DNA from 2 places in the Pseudomonas sp. S30_BP2TU TE3576 genome. Region 1 is predicted to be linked to the other one. Evidence: predicted binding sites of a transcription regulator. Region 1 holds the regulator's gene; the other holds the start of a gene.
The links. The regulator sigma-54, encoded in region 1, starts transcription at its own class of promoters, with help from an activator protein. The targets are predictions, from matches to a motif close to ANTGGCATNNANNTTGCTNT.
Positions count from the first base shown of each region.

Region 1 (8,052 bases):
CCCCAGTTCACGCAGCAGCGTCAGGGCAACCATCTGCCCGACAGCCTGCTCTGAGCCATAGCTGGAGAGAATGTTGAAGCCCTGCAGCGCCAGCACCATGCCGATGAACACCCCGGAGACCACGATGATCACCAGGGACATCACGCCCACCGAATGCAACTGCTTGACCAGCAGCCCGAAGCTGCCACCGATACCGCCGCGGCCGAGCAAGGCATGGAACAGGAACAAGCTCGAACGCCCGAACACCGCCAACGCATCGATGCCGGCCTGACCGAAGCGGCGAACGCGCTCTATCAATGAAATTCTGCGCATCAGCGCTTCCCCAGAAGATCTGCGCGGTAATCCGTCGCTGGAAAGTGGTACGGGACCGGGCCGTCGGGTTCGCCGGTCATGAACTGACGAATGCGCGGCTCATCCGAGTTCATCAACTCGTCCGGCGTGCCCTGCCCCAACACCTGACCATCGCCCACCACATAAATGTAATCGGCAATGCTCGCGGTCTCGGCCAGGTCATGGGATACCACGATGCTGGTGATGCCCAGCGCATCGTTGAGCAGGCGAATCAGACGCACCAGAACGCCCATTGCGATAGGGTCCTGGCCAACAAAGGGCTCGTCGTACATGAGAATCTGTGGGTCGAGGGCAATCGCCCGCGCCAGCGCAACACGGCGCTTCATGCCGCCGGAAAGCTCATCGGGCATCAGCTCGATGGCGCCCCGCAAGCCCACGGCCTGCAGCTTGAGCAGGACGATGTCGCGGATCATTTCATCCGGCAGTTGCGTATGGACACGCAATGGGAAGGCGACGTTTTCGAAGACATCGAGGTCGGTAAACAGGGCACCGCTCTGAAACAGCACGCCCATATGCTTGCGCGCATCGAACAGATCGCTGCGCGACAGTTTTGGCAGGTTCTGACCATTGACCCAGACTTCGCCCTTGGTGGGCCGCAACTGGGCGCCCATCAGACGCAAAAGCGTGGTCTTGCCACACCCGGAAGGTCCCATGATGCCGGTGACCTTGCCGCGAGGGATACGGATATCGACATTGTTGAAAATGCTGCGCGCACCGCGCTTGAAGGACAGTCCCTTCAGCTCGACCGCGTAGGCGTTATCGGCACTCATCTAAACTCCTTGCGATGCAGCCTCTCACTCGGACGCCTGGCTTTCTGACAAAAGCACATACCTCCCGGGCAGGCCGAACTGGCGGCGAACTATACCACTGCAAAGGCTGCGTCCCCAAGGCCAAAGCCGGGTCATGTTCAACTGCATGTCAGCTTGAAAGCCCCATTTAGAAGGTTTCCGGTAACTGAAAATAACAATGCGCGACGAACTTGCGTGAGGGATTCGATCATAACCGCTATAATCGCCGCCTTTTCATCAGGCTATACGATTTCTGACATGAGCCAATCCAGCGACCTGATTCAATCAGCACAACGCACCATCCGCCTCGAAGTAGAAGCCGTGCAAGGCCTGCTACCCCATATCGACGCAGATTTCGTACGCGCTTGCGAGATGATTCTGGCCAGCAAAGGCCGCGTGGTCGTGGTCGGCATGGGCAAGTCGGGGCACATCGGCAACAAGATTGCCGCGACCCTGGCCAGCACCGGCACCACGGCATTTTTTGTGCACCCGGCTGAAGCCAGCCACGGTGACATGGGCATGATTACCCGCGACGACATCATTCTGGCGCTCTCGAACTCCGGTTCCACCAATGAAATCGTTACCCTGCTGCCACTGATCAAGCGCCTGGGCATTCAGTTGATCAGCATGACCGGCAATCCTGACTCGCCGCTGGCCAAAGCCGCCGAGGTCAACCTGAACGTCCACGTCGAGCACGAGGCCTGCCCGTTGAACCTGGCACCCACCTCGTCGACCACCGCCGCACTGGTCATGGGCGACGCCCTGTCAGTCGCGCTGCTGGAAGCGCGTGGCTTTACCGCCGAAGACTTCGCTTTTTCCCATCCCGGCGGCGCCCTGGGCCGACGCCTGCTGCTGAAAGTGGAAAATGTCATGCACGCAGGCCAGGAACTGCCGCAGGTCCAGCGCGGCACCCTGCTCAAGGATGCCCTGATGGAAATGACCCGCAAGGGCCTGGGCATGACCGTCATCCTGGAAGCCGACGGCAAACTGGCCGGAATCTTCACCGACGGTGACTTGCGCCGCACACTGGACCGCAGCATCGACATCCACAGTGCCTGCATCGACCAGGTCATGACAGCCCATGGCAAGACCGCGCGTGCCGAGATGCTCGCCGCCGAAGCGCTGAAAATCATGGAAGACCACAAGATCAACGCGCTGGTCGTGGTCGACAGCGAAGACCGCCCGGTCGGCGCCTTGAACATGCACGACTTGCTGCGCGCAGGAGTAATGTAATGAGTGCAGACCTGCTGCAACGCGGCAAACAGATCAAACTGGCGGTGTTCGATGTCGATGGCGTGCTGACCGATGGGCGCCTGTACTTCCTCGAAGACGGCAGCGAATTCAAGACGTTCAACACACTCGACGGCCAGGGCATCAAGATGCTGATGGCTGCCGGCGTGCAGACGGCCATCATCAGTGGCCGCAAGACCCCGGTGGTCGAACGGCGAGCCAGGAACCTCGGTATCCCGCATCTGTATCAGGGACGTGAAGACAAACTGGTGGTACTCGATGAGCTATTGGCCCAACTCAATCTGAGCTATGAACAGGTTGCCTACCTCGGCGATGATCTGCCGGACCTTCCGGTGATTCGCCGCGTCGGCCTGGGCATGGCAGTGGCCAATGCCGCCAGTTTCGTGCGTGAACACGCTCACGGCATCACCCTCGCCCGTGGCGGCGAAGGTGCCGCTCGCGAATTCTGCGAATTGATCCTGCGCGCCCAGGACCGCCTCGATGCGGCCAATACGGCGTACCTGTGAGCCCACTATGCTGAGCAAAAAGTTTCGCAACACCCTGCTGTTCAGTTGCATCGTGGCGATTTTCGCCGCGGTTGGCTACTGGAACATCAGCCCGGAACGCTTTCTCGACAAGCCGGTAACGCCGGTCGATGAAAGCGCGATCGACTATTACGCCATCAACGCCCACAGCGTGCAGTACCTGCCGGACGGCAAGCTGCAATATGATCTGGTGTCCGACAAGGTCGAGCACCTGAAAGCGACCGAGGTGACATTGTTGACCAACCCCGACCTGAATGTGTTCCGCGGCACTGAATTTCCGTGGCACGTCCAGAGCCTGCACGGCGAGGTCAACCCTGACGGCACACAGGTCGAACTGATCGATGACGTGCGTATCACGCGTTTCGACGAGAAAAACCGCAAGACCCTGATCACCAGCACCCGCATGACCGTGTTCCCGCAGCAGCAATATGCGCAGACCGAGCAAGACGTTAGAATCGACGGCGCTGGCGGTGTATCGACTGGCAAGGGAATGAAGGCGTATTTGAAAGAAAGCAGGATACACCTGCTATCGAACGTAAGAGGACAGTATGAGGCTCGTTAAAACCCTCCCGATTTTGCTCAGTCTGAGCGCAGCACTGGGAAGCGTGAGCGCCTGGGCTCTGCCGGAAGATCAACAGCAGCCTATCCGCATTCAGGCCGACGATGCCCAACTGGACGACAAGCAAGGTATCGCCACCTATAAGGGTGACGTGATCATCACCCAAGGCTCGATGAAGGTGACAGGCAACACCGTTACCATCACCCGCACTCCGACCGGTGACATCGACGTAGTGACCTCGGTGGGCAATCTGGCGTACTTCGAGCAATTGCAAACGGCCGGCGATACCAAGCCTGTTCAGGGCTGGGGCGTGACCATCCAGTATCACGCCGCGCAAAACCGCGTCGTACTGATCGACAAGGCCAAAGTTGTCGACAAGGACAACAACGTCACCCAAGGCGAAAAAATCGTCTACGACACGGTCAAGAAGCTCGCCAGCGCCGGTCGCGCCACGGGCAGCAAGGTCACCGAGTCGCGCCCGCGCATCGACATGGTGATCCAGCCGAAAAAGAAAACCGACGAGCAAAAGGCCCAGTAATGGCAACTCTGAAAGCTCAGCATCTGGCCAAGAGCTACAAGAGCCGCCAGGTCGTGCGCGATGTCAGCCTATCCATCGACAGCGGTCAGATCGTCGGCCTGCTTGGCCCCAACGGTGCCGGCAAAACCACTTGCTTCTACATGATCGTCGGCCTGGTACAGGCCGACCAGGGCCGCGTCCTGATCGACGACCTCGACGTCAGCCACCAGCCGATGCACGGCCGCGCAAAGGCCGGTATCGGCTACTTGCCGCAAGAAGCATCGATCTTTCGCAAACTGTCGGTAGCCGACAACATTATGGCCATCCTCGAGACCCGCAAGGAACTCGACAAGGCTGGTCGTCGAAAGGAACTGGAAAGCCTGCTGCAGGAATTCCACATCAGCCACATCCGCGACAACCTCGGCATGAGCCTGTCCGGCGGTGAGCGCCGTCGCGTGGAAATCGCCCGCGCCCTGGCCACCAATCCGAAATTCATCCTCCTCGACGAACCCTTCGCCGGCGTGGACCCGATTTCGGTCGGCGACATCAAACAGATTATTTACCACCTCAAGGCCAAAGGCATTGGCGTGCTGATCACGGACCACAACGTTCGTGAAACCCTGGATATCTGCGAAACGGCCTATATCGTCAACGACGGCCAGTTGATCGCCGAAGGTGACGCTGAAACCATCCTGGCCAACAACCTGGTCAAGGAAGTGTACCTTGGCCATGAGTTCCGCCTGTAAGCGCTGAAGCAGTCATGGCGAATGCCAGACCGCAGTAACAATAAAAATCAACAGGTTTTTATTGTTACTGCGCTCTAGGCAAACACTTCAGTTTCGGGCATATAATTTGCTTATGTTTGGCGCCCCGGCGCCCTGTAGTGGATGGCGCATGTGCGCCGGCGAATTAAGGTGTTAAGCCCCTGCCATGAAACCATCGCTAGTCTTGAGAATGGGCCAGCAGCTGACGATGACACCGCAGCTGCAACAGGCCATCCGCCTGCTCCAATTGTCGACCCTGGACCTGCAACAGGAAATCCAGGAGGCCCTGGAGTCCAATCCGATGCTCGAACGCCAGGAAGAAGGCGACGACTTCGACAATTCCGACCCCTTGGCCGACAACACCGAACAAAAGCCCAACACCGACATTCAGGAACCCTCCTACCAGGAAAGCGCCCCGACGGTTGACAGCCTCGATGAGGGCGACTGGAACGAGCGCATCCCCAACGAACTCCCCGTCGACACCGCGTGGGAAGACGTTTACCAGACCAGCGCCAGCAGCCTGCCCAGCAATGATGATGACGAGTGGGACTTCACCACCCGCACCTCGGCCGGCGAAAGCCTGCAAAGCCACTTGCTGTGGCAACTGAACCTGGCCCCGATGTCCGACACCGATCGTCTGATCGCCGTGACCCTGATCGACTGCATCAACAATCAGGGCTATCTGGATGAAACCCTCGAGGAGATCCTCGAAGCCTTCGATCCGGAACTGGACATAGAACTGGACGAAATCGAAGCTGTCCTGCATCGCATCCAGCAATTCGAGCCCGCCGGCATCGGCGCCCGCAATCTGGGCGAATGCCTGCTGCTGCAACTGCGCCAGCTGCCTGCCAAAACCCCTTGGCTGGCCGAGGCCAAGCGCCTGGTCACCGACTACATCGACCTGCTTGGCAGCCGCGACTACAGCCAGTTGATGCGCCGCATGAAGCTCAAGGAAGATGAACTGCGCCAGGTCATCGAGCTGGTCCAGAGCCTCAACCCACGCCCAGGCTCGCAGATCGAGTCCACTGAAGCCGAGTACGTCGTTCCTGACGTTATCGTGCGCAAGGACAACGAGCGCTGGCTGGTGGAGCTGAATCAGGAATCGGTGCCACGGCTAAGGGTCAACGCCCAGTACGCCGGTTTTGTGCGCCGCGCCGACACCAGTGCCGATAACACCTTCATGCGCAATCAGTTGCAGGAGGCCCGCTGGTTCATCAAGAGCCTGCAAAGCCGTAATGAAACCCTGATGAAAGTGGCCACCCAGATCGTCGAGCATCAGCGCGGGTTCCTCGAATATGGCGACGAAGCCATGAAGCCGCTGGTCCTGCATGACATCGCCGAAGCAGTCGGCATGCATGAGTCGACGATTTCACGGGTGACCACCCAGAAGTTCATGCACACCCCCCGGGGCATTTATGAACTGAAATACTTTTTCTCCAGTCATGTAAGCACCTCCGAAGGCGGTGAATGCTCGTCCACGGCGATCCGCGCGATCATCAAAAAACTGGTTGCCGCGGAAAATCAGAAAAAGCCGTTGAGTGACAGCAAGATCGCTGGTTTACTGGAGGCACAAGGCATTCAGGTGGCCCGCCGTACCGTCGCCAAGTACCGCGAATCCCTCGGGATCGCGCCTTCGAGTGAACGCAAGCGGTTGATGTAGGGCCACGCCACAGCGTTCCAGTGGTAGATCATCTGATCTACCGCTTTATGCACTGGCAACGAAGGAGAAGCTGTATGCAAGTCAACATCAGTGGACACCAACTGGAAGTGACCGAACCTCTTCGCACCTACATCGGCGAAAAACTCGAACGACTGGAGCGACATTTCGACAAGATCACTAATGTGCAGGTCACGATGACCGTCGAAAAACTGAAGCAGAAAATCGAAGCCACGCTGCATATTCCCGGGAATGAAGTGGTCGCAAACGCGGAACATACCGATATGTACGCCGCGATCGACGCACTCACCGACAAGCTGGATAAACAACTCAAAAAGCATAAGGAAAAGACCCAGAGCCTCCTTCAGGGCGCAACCGGTCGTTAACACTCCCTACCCATGATCCGACTTGAAAGTATCCTGACCCCCGGCCGTTCCCTGGTGAACGTGCCGGGCGGCAGTAAAAAGAAAGCTCTCGAACAAATTGCCAATCTGATCGCCCGCGAAGTGCCGGCTCTGGAGATGCAAGATGTCTTCGAGGCACTGATTGCCCGTGAAAAACTCGGTTCCACCGGTTTTGGCAACGGCATCGCTATTCCACATTGCCGTCTCAAGGGCTGTGTTTCGCCCATCAGTGCATTGATGCACCTGGACGCCCCTATCGATTTCGACGCCATCGATGGCGCGCCGGTTGACCTGCTGTTCGTACTGCTGGTCCCGGAAGCCGCTACCGATGCGCACCTTGAACTGCTGCGACAGATCGCCAGCATGCTCGACCGCAAGGATGTACGCGAAAAGCTGCGTCATGCTGCAAGCAACGAAGCCCTGTATCAGGTAGTCCTGGATGAGCAAAACGGTCAGTAATCATGCGCTTGATCATCGTCAGTGGCCGTTCCGGCTCAGGTAAAAGTACCGCCCTCAATGTTCTTGAGGACAACGGCTACTACTGCATCGACAACCTGCCTGCCGGTCTGTTGCCGGAGCTGGCCGAACGCGCCTTGATTCATACCGAGCTGTTACAACCGCTGGTCGCCGTTTCCATTGACGCCCGCAACCTGCCCAGTCACCTGTCACGCTTCCCCGAGCTGCTCGAAGAAGTCCGCAGCCGCCACATCCAGTGCGATGTCCTGTATCTGGACGCTGACGAAGAAACCCTGCTCAAGCGCTTCTCGGAAACCCGCCGACGGCACCCCCTGACAAACGCCAACCGCTCGCTGGCCGAAGCCATCAGCGTTGAGAGCGTCCTGCTCGGGCCGATTGCCGACCTCGCCGACCTCAAGATCAACACCACCAGCCTGAACCTGTATCAACTGCGCGACGCCATCAAACTGCGCCTGTTGAATCAGCCCGAGCCGGGCACCGCGTTCCTGGTGGAGTCCTTCGGGTTCAAGCGTGGCATGCCGGTGGACGCCGACCTGGTGTTCGATGTGCGTTGCCTGCCCAACCCTTACTGGAAACCGGAATTGCGCGAACAGTCCGGGCTCGATCAACCGGTTGCCGAATACCTGGCGGCACAGCCGGATGTGGAAGAGATGTTCCAGGACATTTCCACATACCTGCTAAAGTGGCTGCCTCGTTTTGCCGCCAGCAACCGCGCCTACGTCACCATTGCCATTGGGTGCACAGGCGGACATCACCGCTC
Region 1 is NZ_JBNDLK010000001.1:2,321,169-2,329,220, forward strand. It holds gene mlaE (lipid asymmetry maintenance ABC transporter permease subunit MlaE) at 1-312, opposite strand, end outside; gene ABIA48_RS10575 (ATP-binding cassette domain-containing protein) at 312-1,121, opposite strand; gene ABIA48_RS10580 (KpsF/GutQ family sugar-phosphate isomerase) at 1,398-2,372, shown strand; gene ABIA48_RS10585 (KdsC family phosphatase) at 2,372-2,896, shown strand; gene lptC (LPS export ABC transporter periplasmic protein LptC) at 2,904-3,476, shown strand; gene lptA (lipopolysaccharide transport periplasmic protein LptA) at 3,463-4,011, shown strand; gene lptB (LPS export ABC transporter ATP-binding protein) at 4,011-4,736, shown strand; gene ABIA48_RS10605 (RNA polymerase factor sigma-54) at 4,921-6,414, shown strand; gene hpf (ribosome hibernation-promoting factor, HPF/YfiA family) at 6,489-6,797, shown strand; gene ptsN (PTS IIA-like nitrogen regulatory protein PtsN) at 6,810-7,274, shown strand; gene rapZ (RNase adapter RapZ) at 7,277-8,052, shown strand, end outside.

Region 2 (8,052 bases), 630 kb from region 1:
CGGCGCCGCTGTGGATGGTCGCGTCGGGTTCCGGGACCAGGATGCGCAGCACGTCATAGTGGAACAGCGCTTGTTCTTCGGGATTGCTCTCGGCAATCAACGGCGCTGCGCTGGTGGGGCTGGCCGCTATTCGATTGGTCTTTGTCAGCGGTACACGCCTGGCGTAGCCGGTTTTGGGTTGATCGGTGAAAACCCGATTGCCTTGGTGGTCGACGTACGTAAAGACCTCCGCCGCGGCGGGCAGCGCGATGAAGCAGGCGATCAGCAACCAGGCCTTCAAGGCGTGTGCACTCGTTGCACAGTGAAGGTCACGGTGGGGCTCTGCTGCACAACGTTTTCGTCATCGATCACTTGCACGGCGAGGCGGTGTTCGCCGCGATCGATGTTCACCAGTTGCAGGATCGGCACATTGCCTGGCTGGCCGTAGGGTTGATCGTCCAGCAGCAGCCGCAGCAGATGCGGGCTTTGCAGGCGTGGCTTGATCTGTACGTTAACGGTGAACGTGCCGTTGTTGGCACGCAGGGCTTCGGTGGTCGGCAGGCCTGTCAGCTCCAGCACTTCATAGGGCTTTTGGGGGTGCTCATTCCGGACGGCTTCAGCAACAGGCGCGGCTTCGCCGGGAGGCTGGCGCTCAATGCTGTTGAGGGGTGGCAAGACGACCGGTTGGGCGCTGACGCCGTCAGGCGGCTGGTTGCTGTACGCGGTGGCGCCGTTGGCGTCTGTGTATTTGTAGATCTGCGCCATGGCGGGCAGGGCGATCAGCAGCAGGATGAACAGAAAACCACGACCCATGGAATCGACCGGAAGCGAAAGCGTTGGGTTGCAGCATAGGTCAGGCCGTGTGTTTGAACCAAGCCGCTAAACATTTGGGTATGGTTTGCGAGATATTCCAGGCGCCACAAATCCCTGTGGGAGCGGGCTTGCTCGCGAAAGCGATCTGTCTGATAAGCAGATGTTGAGTGTACTGACGTCTTCGCGGGCAAGCCCGCTCCCACAGGGTTCTCTATCGTCCGTTGAATTGCTGGCAATAAAAAAGGCCTCCCGAAGGAGGCCTCTTTTTGTCACGCCGCGTGCCGCAGCGCTACCGGATCAGCAGCTGTAGTACAGCTCGTATTCCAGTGGGTGTACGAAGGTACGTACCTTGATTTCTTCTTCGCTTTTCAGGGCGATGTAAGCGTCGATGAAGTCGTCGCTGAAAACGCCGCCTTTGGTCAGGAACGCACGACCTTTGTCCAGCTCTTCCAGGGCTTCCTTCAGGCTGCCGCAAACTTGTGGAATCTCTTTCGCCTCTTCAGGCGGCAGGTCGTACAGGTTTTTGTCAGCAGCGTCGCCAGGGTGGATCTTGTTCTGGATGCCGTCCAGGCCAGCCATCAACAGTGCGGCGAAGCACAGGTACGGGTTGGCAGCCGGATCCGGGAAGCGCGCTTCGATACGGCGGGCTTTCGGGCTCGACACGTAAGGAATACGGATCGAAGCGGAACGGTTGCGAGCCGAGTAGGCCAGCATCACTGGAGCTTCGAAGCCTGGAACCAGACGCTTGTAGGAGTTGGTTGCCGGGTTGGTGAAGCCGTTCAGGGCCTTACCGTGCTTGATGATGCCGCCGATGAAGTACAGGGCGGTGTCGGACAGGCCGGCATAGCCTTCGCCTGCGAAGGTGTTCTTGCCATCTTTCCAGATCGACATGTGTACGTGCATGCCCGAGCCGTTGTCGCCGTACAGAGGCTTAGGCATGAAGGTCGCGGTGCGGCCGTAGGCATCGGCTACGTTGTGCACGACGTACTTCAGGGTTTGGGTTTCGTCGGCTTTCTTCACCAGGGTGTTGAACTTGACGCCGATTTCGTTCTGGCCGGCAGTCGCCACTTCGTGGTGGTGAACTTCGACGGTCAGGCCCATTTCTTCCAGTGCGTTGCACATGGAGGTACGGATTTCGTGGTCGTGGTCGAACGGTGGAACCGGGAAGTAGCCGCCTTTGACGCCTGGACGGTGGCCTTTGTTGCCGCCTTCGATGTCCTGGTCGGACATCCACGAACCTTGTTCAGAGTAGATCTTGAACATGGAGCCGGAAATGTCGGACTTGAACTTGACCTGGTCGAAGATGAAGAACTCTGGCTCCGGACCGGCGAATACGGTGTCACCGATACCGGTGGCCTTCAGATGTTCTTCGGCGCGCTTGGCGATCGCACGTGGGTCGCGATCGTAGCCTTGCATGCTCGAAGGTTCGATGATGTCGCAGACCAGGATCAGGGTCGGTTCTTCGGTGAACGGATCCAGAACGGCGGTGGAGTCGTCCGGCATCAGGATCATGTCGGAGGCTTCGATGCCTTTCCAGCCAGCGATGGAGGAACCGTCGAACATTTTGCCGACTTCGAAGAAGTCGTCATCCAGCGCATCGCGAGCCGGCATGGTCACGTGGTGCTGAGTGCCTTTGGTGTCCGTGAAGCGCAGATCAATCCACTTGACGTCATGATCTTTGATGAGTTGAACCGACTTCGACATAGTGTCCTCCGGGTGGCTTCGGGCTAGTAATGGATGCCCTTAAATGTGGGTGATGCCGGCGCGAATACTCTGCCAAGGCAACCTGCCTCACAAGGGAGCAAATTGCATGCCAGTGCCCCACCATGGGTTTTTTGCCCCAAAAACACGCTTGTGAGGGTATTTTGCGCTTTAAAGCAGAAATTCTCGCCCTGTAATGTGGCGCTAAATTCAATAAATGACCTGTTTTGGTGCGCGCAAAACCTTCTGCACATTAACTGGTTAAACCTTGAGCAATTTCCGCTATAATCCGCGCCCCCCTTTTTCGGCAGGCCCTGCGCGCGCTGTTTCCATGAAATTAATCGTAAAAGTCTTCCCCGAGATCACCATCAAGAGCCGCCCGGTACGGATGCGTTTCATCCGTCAATTGGCCAAGAACATCCGTGCCGTGCTCCGCGATCTGGACCCGGCCGTGGTGGTGAACGGCGTGTGGGACAACCTCGAGCTGGAAACCCGCGTCACCGAGCCCAAAGCCCTGAAAGAGATGGGCGAACGCCTGAGCTGCATGCCGGGCATCGCGCATTTCCTGCAGGTCGATGAATACCCGTACGTCGACTTCGACGACGTGCTTGAAAAGTGCAAACTGCACTACGGCGATGCGCTGGCCGGCAAGATTTTTTCGGTGCGCTGCAAGCGTGCGGGCAAGCACCCGTTCAGCTCCATGGATGTCGAAAAATACGTCGGCAGCCAGCTGCGTCGCCAGTGCGGCGCCGCCGGGATTGACCTGAAAAACCCGGAAATCGAAGTCCGTATCGAAATTCGCGACAAACGGTTGTTTGTGATCCATAGCCAGCATAACGGCATTGGCGGTTATCCGCTGGGCGCGCTGGAGCAAACACTGGTGCTGATGTCCGGCGGCTTCGATTCCACCGTGGCGGCTTACCAGATCATGCGCCGCGGCCTGATGGCGCATTTCTGCTTCTTCAACCTGGGTGGACGTGCCCATGAACTGGGCGTCATGGAAGTCGCGCATTTCATCTGGAAGAAGTACGGCAGCTCCCAGCGCGTGTTATTTGTCAGTGTGCCGTTCGAAGAAGTGCTGGGCGAAATTCTCGGCAAAGTCGATAACAGTCATATGGGCGTAGTATTGAAGCGTATGATGTTGCGCGCTTCGTCCCAAATTGCCGATCGACTGCACATCGAGGCACTGGTCACCGGTGAGGCGATCTCCCAGGTGTCGAGCCAGACATTGCCGAACCTGTCGGTGATTGATTGCGTGACCGACAAACTGGTCTTGCGCCCGCTGATCGCCAGCCACAAACAGGACATCATCGATACGGCCAACGAGATCGGCACCGCCGATTTCGCCCGGCACATGCCGGAGTACTGCGGCGTCATCTCGGTCAATCCGAAGACGGCCGCCAAGCGCTACCGTGTCGAGCACGAAGAGAAAGAATTCGATATGGCGGTGCTCGAGCGTGCGCTCGAAAACGCCAGACTGGTGCCGATCGATCGGGTGATCGACGAATTGGGCCAGGACCTGCAGGTTGAAGAAGTCAGCGAAGCGCTGGCCGGTCAGATCGTCATCGACATCCGTCACCCGGATGCCGCTGAAGATGACCCGCTGGACCTTGCTGGCATCGAGGTACAAACGATGCCGTTTTATGCACTGAACGCTCGTTTCAAGGAACTGGACCCTACTCGCCAGTACCTGCTGTATTGCGACAAAGGCGTGATGAGTCGCCTGCATGCCCACCATTTGCTCAGTGAGGGGCATGCCAATGTGCGCGTTTATCGACCGAGCTAAGTGCCCGGGGCTGTTTGCCTGTGGCCTGCGTCACCGGCCCCCCGATGCCACCGTCAAGCTGTAACGGCTTTCACGGACGCTACTGTTAATCGCTGCCAAGACTTGTCAGCACACCGAATCCTCTGATCGAGATACACAAGTGATCGAAAATCTACGTAACATCGCCATCATTGCCCACGTTGACCATGGTAAAACCACCCTGGTAGACAAACTCCTGCGTCAATCCGGCACCCTGGAGCGCAACGAGCTCAACGACGAGCGCGTGATGGACTCCAACGACCAGGAAAAAGAGCGCGGTATTACCATTCTGGCGAAAAACACCGCCATCAACTGGAACGGCTACCACATCAACATCGTGGACACCCCGGGCCACGCCGACTTCGGCGGCGAAGTTGAACGCGTAATGTCGATGGTCGACTCCGTTCTGCTGCTGGTTGACGCTCAAGACGGCCCTATGCCGCAAACCCGTTTCGTGACCAAGAAGGCTTTCGAAGCCGGCCTGCGTCCAATCGTGTGCATCAACAAGGTTGACCGTCCAGGCGCGCGTCCGGACTGGGTTCTGGACCAGATCTTCGACCTGTTCGACAACCTGGGTGCCACCGAAGAACAGCTGGACTTCAAAGTCGTCTACGCCTCGGCCCTGAACGGTATTGCCGGTCTGGACCACACCGAAATGGCTGAGGACATGACCCCGCTGTACCAGTCGATCGTCGACAACGTACCGGCGCCGGCTGTTGACCGTGAAGGTCCGTTCCAGATGCAGATCTCCGCACTGGACTACAACAGCTTCCTGGGTGTTATCGGTGTTGGCCGTATCGCTCGTGGTCGCGTCAAGCCGAACACCCCGGTTGTCGCTATCGGCGCCGACGGCAAGAAGCGTAACGGTCGTATCCTGAAGCTGATGGGTCACCACGGTCTGCACCGTGTAGACGTTGAAGAAGCTGCTGCAGGCGACATCGTGTGCATCAGCGGTATGGACTCGCTGTTCATCTCCGACACCCTGTGCCACCCGGACACCGTTGAAGCGATGAAGCCGTTGACCGTCGACGAGCCAACCGTTTCCATGACCTTCCAGGTAAACGACTCGCCATTCTGCGGTAAAGAAGGCAAGTTCGTGACTTCCCGTAACATCAAGGAACGTCTGGACAAAGAGCTGCTGTACAACGTTGCGCTGCGCGTTGAAGAAGGCGACTCGGCTGACAAGTTCAAGGTTTCCGGCCGTGGCGAACTGCACCTCTCGGTACTGATCGAAACCATGCGTCGCGAAGGCTTCGAAATGGCTGTAGGCCGTCCGGAAGTGATCATCCGTCTGGTTGACGGCGTGAAGCACGAACCGTTCGAAAACGTCACCATCGACCTGCCGGAAGAATCCCAGGGCAAGGTGATGGAAGAGATGGGCCTGCGTAAGGGCGACCTGACCAACATGGTGCCGGATGGCAAGGGCCGTGTACGTCTGGAATACAACATCCCTGCTCGTGGTCTGATCGGTTTCCGTAACCAGTTCCTGACCCTGACCAACGGCGCTGGCATCCTGACCTCGATCTTCGACCGTTACGACGTGATGAAGTCCGGCGACATGTCCGGCCGTCAGAACGGCGTTCTGGTTTCGGTTGAAACCGGCAAGGCACTGACCTACTCCCTGGAAACCCTGCAGGCGCGTGGCAAGCTGTTCGTTGAACACGGTCAGGAAATCTACAACGGTCAGATCGTTGGTCTGAACAGCCGTGACAACGACCTGGGCGTCAACCCTACCAAGGGCAAGAAGCTCGACAACATGCGTGCTTCGGGTAAAGACGAAACCATCGCTCTGGTTCCACCTGTTCGCTTCACCCTGGAACAGGCTCTGGAATTCATCCAGGACGATGAATTGTGTGAAGTGACTCCTAAGTCCATCCGTCTTCGCAAGAAGATCCTGGACGAAAGCGAGCGTACCCGCGCTGCCAAGAAAGCCAAGGCATAAGATTTAGCCCCGGCTGAACAAAAACGCCCCCGGTCGAAAGGCCGGGGGCGTTTTTGTTTGTCTGGCCGTAGCAGCTGCCGAGCCTGCGAGGCTGCGTTCGGGCGCACAGCGGCCGCAAAACGCTTACGACTGCTTCGCAGCCGAACGCGGCCTCGCTGGGGCTCGACCGCTGCTACATCGGTGCGGCGGATCACTGCGCTCGAACAAGCCAAGGCATAAGATTTAGCCCCGGCTGAACGAAAACGCCCCCGGTCGAAAGGCCGGGGGCGTTTTTGTTTGTCTGGAATTTGTGTGGTGGCTTTAAGGGCCTCTTCGCGGGGAAGCCCGCTCCCACAGGGTTTTGTGTCGTACATATAATTTATGTCCGGCACCCATCAATGTGGGAGCGGGCTTGCCCGCGAAGGCGGCCGATCAACCGCCGAAAATGTCAGGAAGTATCAGAACCGTTCGATACTCCGCGAATTCCGCTCGCGCTCCACTTCTTTCGGCTTGTACGCGCAATACCCCGGCCGCGGGCCGATTTTCGGGTGGTTGCGGCAAGTATCCGGGCGCTTTTCATAAATAGTGCACAGACGGCTCTTACGATCCAGGTACAGACAATCGTTGTTGCTCATGCGCTGCAGGGTGAAGATTTCCGACTTCTGGTTGTAACGCTCGACGATCCCTTCCTTTTGCAGGCGCTTGGCAATGTTTTTCGGCGGATCACCGCGCTCGAACTCGTCGACGATACCGATGCGGATCAGATCCTTGATCTTGACCTCGACGGGCAGGGTGCAGCAGCTGGACATGCACGAGCCGCACATCGGGGCAGAGTACTTGGCCCAGGTATCGAGGCGGTCGATCTCTGCGGCAGCGATCAGGTTCGGCTTCATCATCGTTTGTTACCAGCGTGTGCATCAGGGCGCGCGATCATACCGGGACTGGTGGATTTTTGAACAACCTTTCGCCAGATTTTTTTCGCGGGCGGTGCAAACAACCGGAAAATAGGCACGGGCCCTGCATTCATTCAGGCACATGACAACGCATTGTCGGACCAGCTCGTATTCAAAGGAAAAACTGCCGAACCAGAGCCTCTACCGCCTGTCAGACCGTCTAGGCTCAGACAACCCAAGCTCGCTCGAGGTCCTATCGATGACTCAAGAACCACTTGTTCGCGAAGCAGAGGTGGCCGCATTCCGCGACGCCGTCTTGACCAAGCTCACTTATGCAGTGGGTAAAGACCCGGATCACGCCTTCGACCATGACTGGTTCGAAGCCATTGCCCTGGCCGCGCGGGATCACATGGTCGAGCACTGGATGGACCACACGCGGCAGATTTACCGCAAAGGCCAGAAGCGCGTTTATTACCTTTCCCTGGAGTTTCTCATCGGCCGGCTGCTCTTCGACAGCCTGAGCAACCTCGGCCTGCTCGATGTGGCCCGTGAAGCCCTGACCGAACTCGGCGTCGACCTAGAGCGCATCCGCTTGCTGGAGCCCGATGCGGCCCTGGGCAACGGCGGCCTCGGGCGCCTGGCGGCGTGTTTCCTGGAAAGCATGTCGACTCTCGGCATCGCTGGTCATGGCTACGGCATCCGCTATGAGCACGGGCTGTTCCGCCAGGCGATTGTCGACGGCTGGCAGCAGGAGCAGACCGAACACTGGCTGGATTTCGGCAACCCCTGGGAGTTCGAGCGGCCGGAAGTGGCTTACACCATCGGTTTTGGCGGCAGTGTCCAGACCCTGACCGACGACGCCGGCAAATCCCGGCAAATCTGGTCCCCGGCGGAAACCGTGCGGGCGATTGCCTACGACACACCGGTGGTCGGCTGGCGCG
Region 2 is NZ_JBNDLK010000001.1:2,951,508-2,959,559, reverse strand. It holds gene ABIA48_RS13320 (DUF4124 domain-containing protein) at 1-280, opposite strand, end outside; gene ABIA48_RS13315 (DUF4124 domain-containing protein) at 277-792, opposite strand; gene glnA (glutamate--ammonia ligase) at 1,090-2,496, opposite strand; gene thiI (tRNA uracil 4-sulfurtransferase ThiI) at 2,825-4,279, shown strand; gene typA (translational GTPase TypA) at 4,419-6,239, shown strand; gene ABIA48_RS13295 (YkgJ family cysteine cluster protein) at 6,677-7,114, opposite strand; gene ABIA48_RS13290 (glycogen/starch/alpha-glucan phosphorylase) at 7,371-8,052, shown strand, end outside.
Region 2: the regulator sigma-54 is predicted to act here: its motif matches at 2,591-2,610, upstream of glnA (glutamate--ammonia ligase).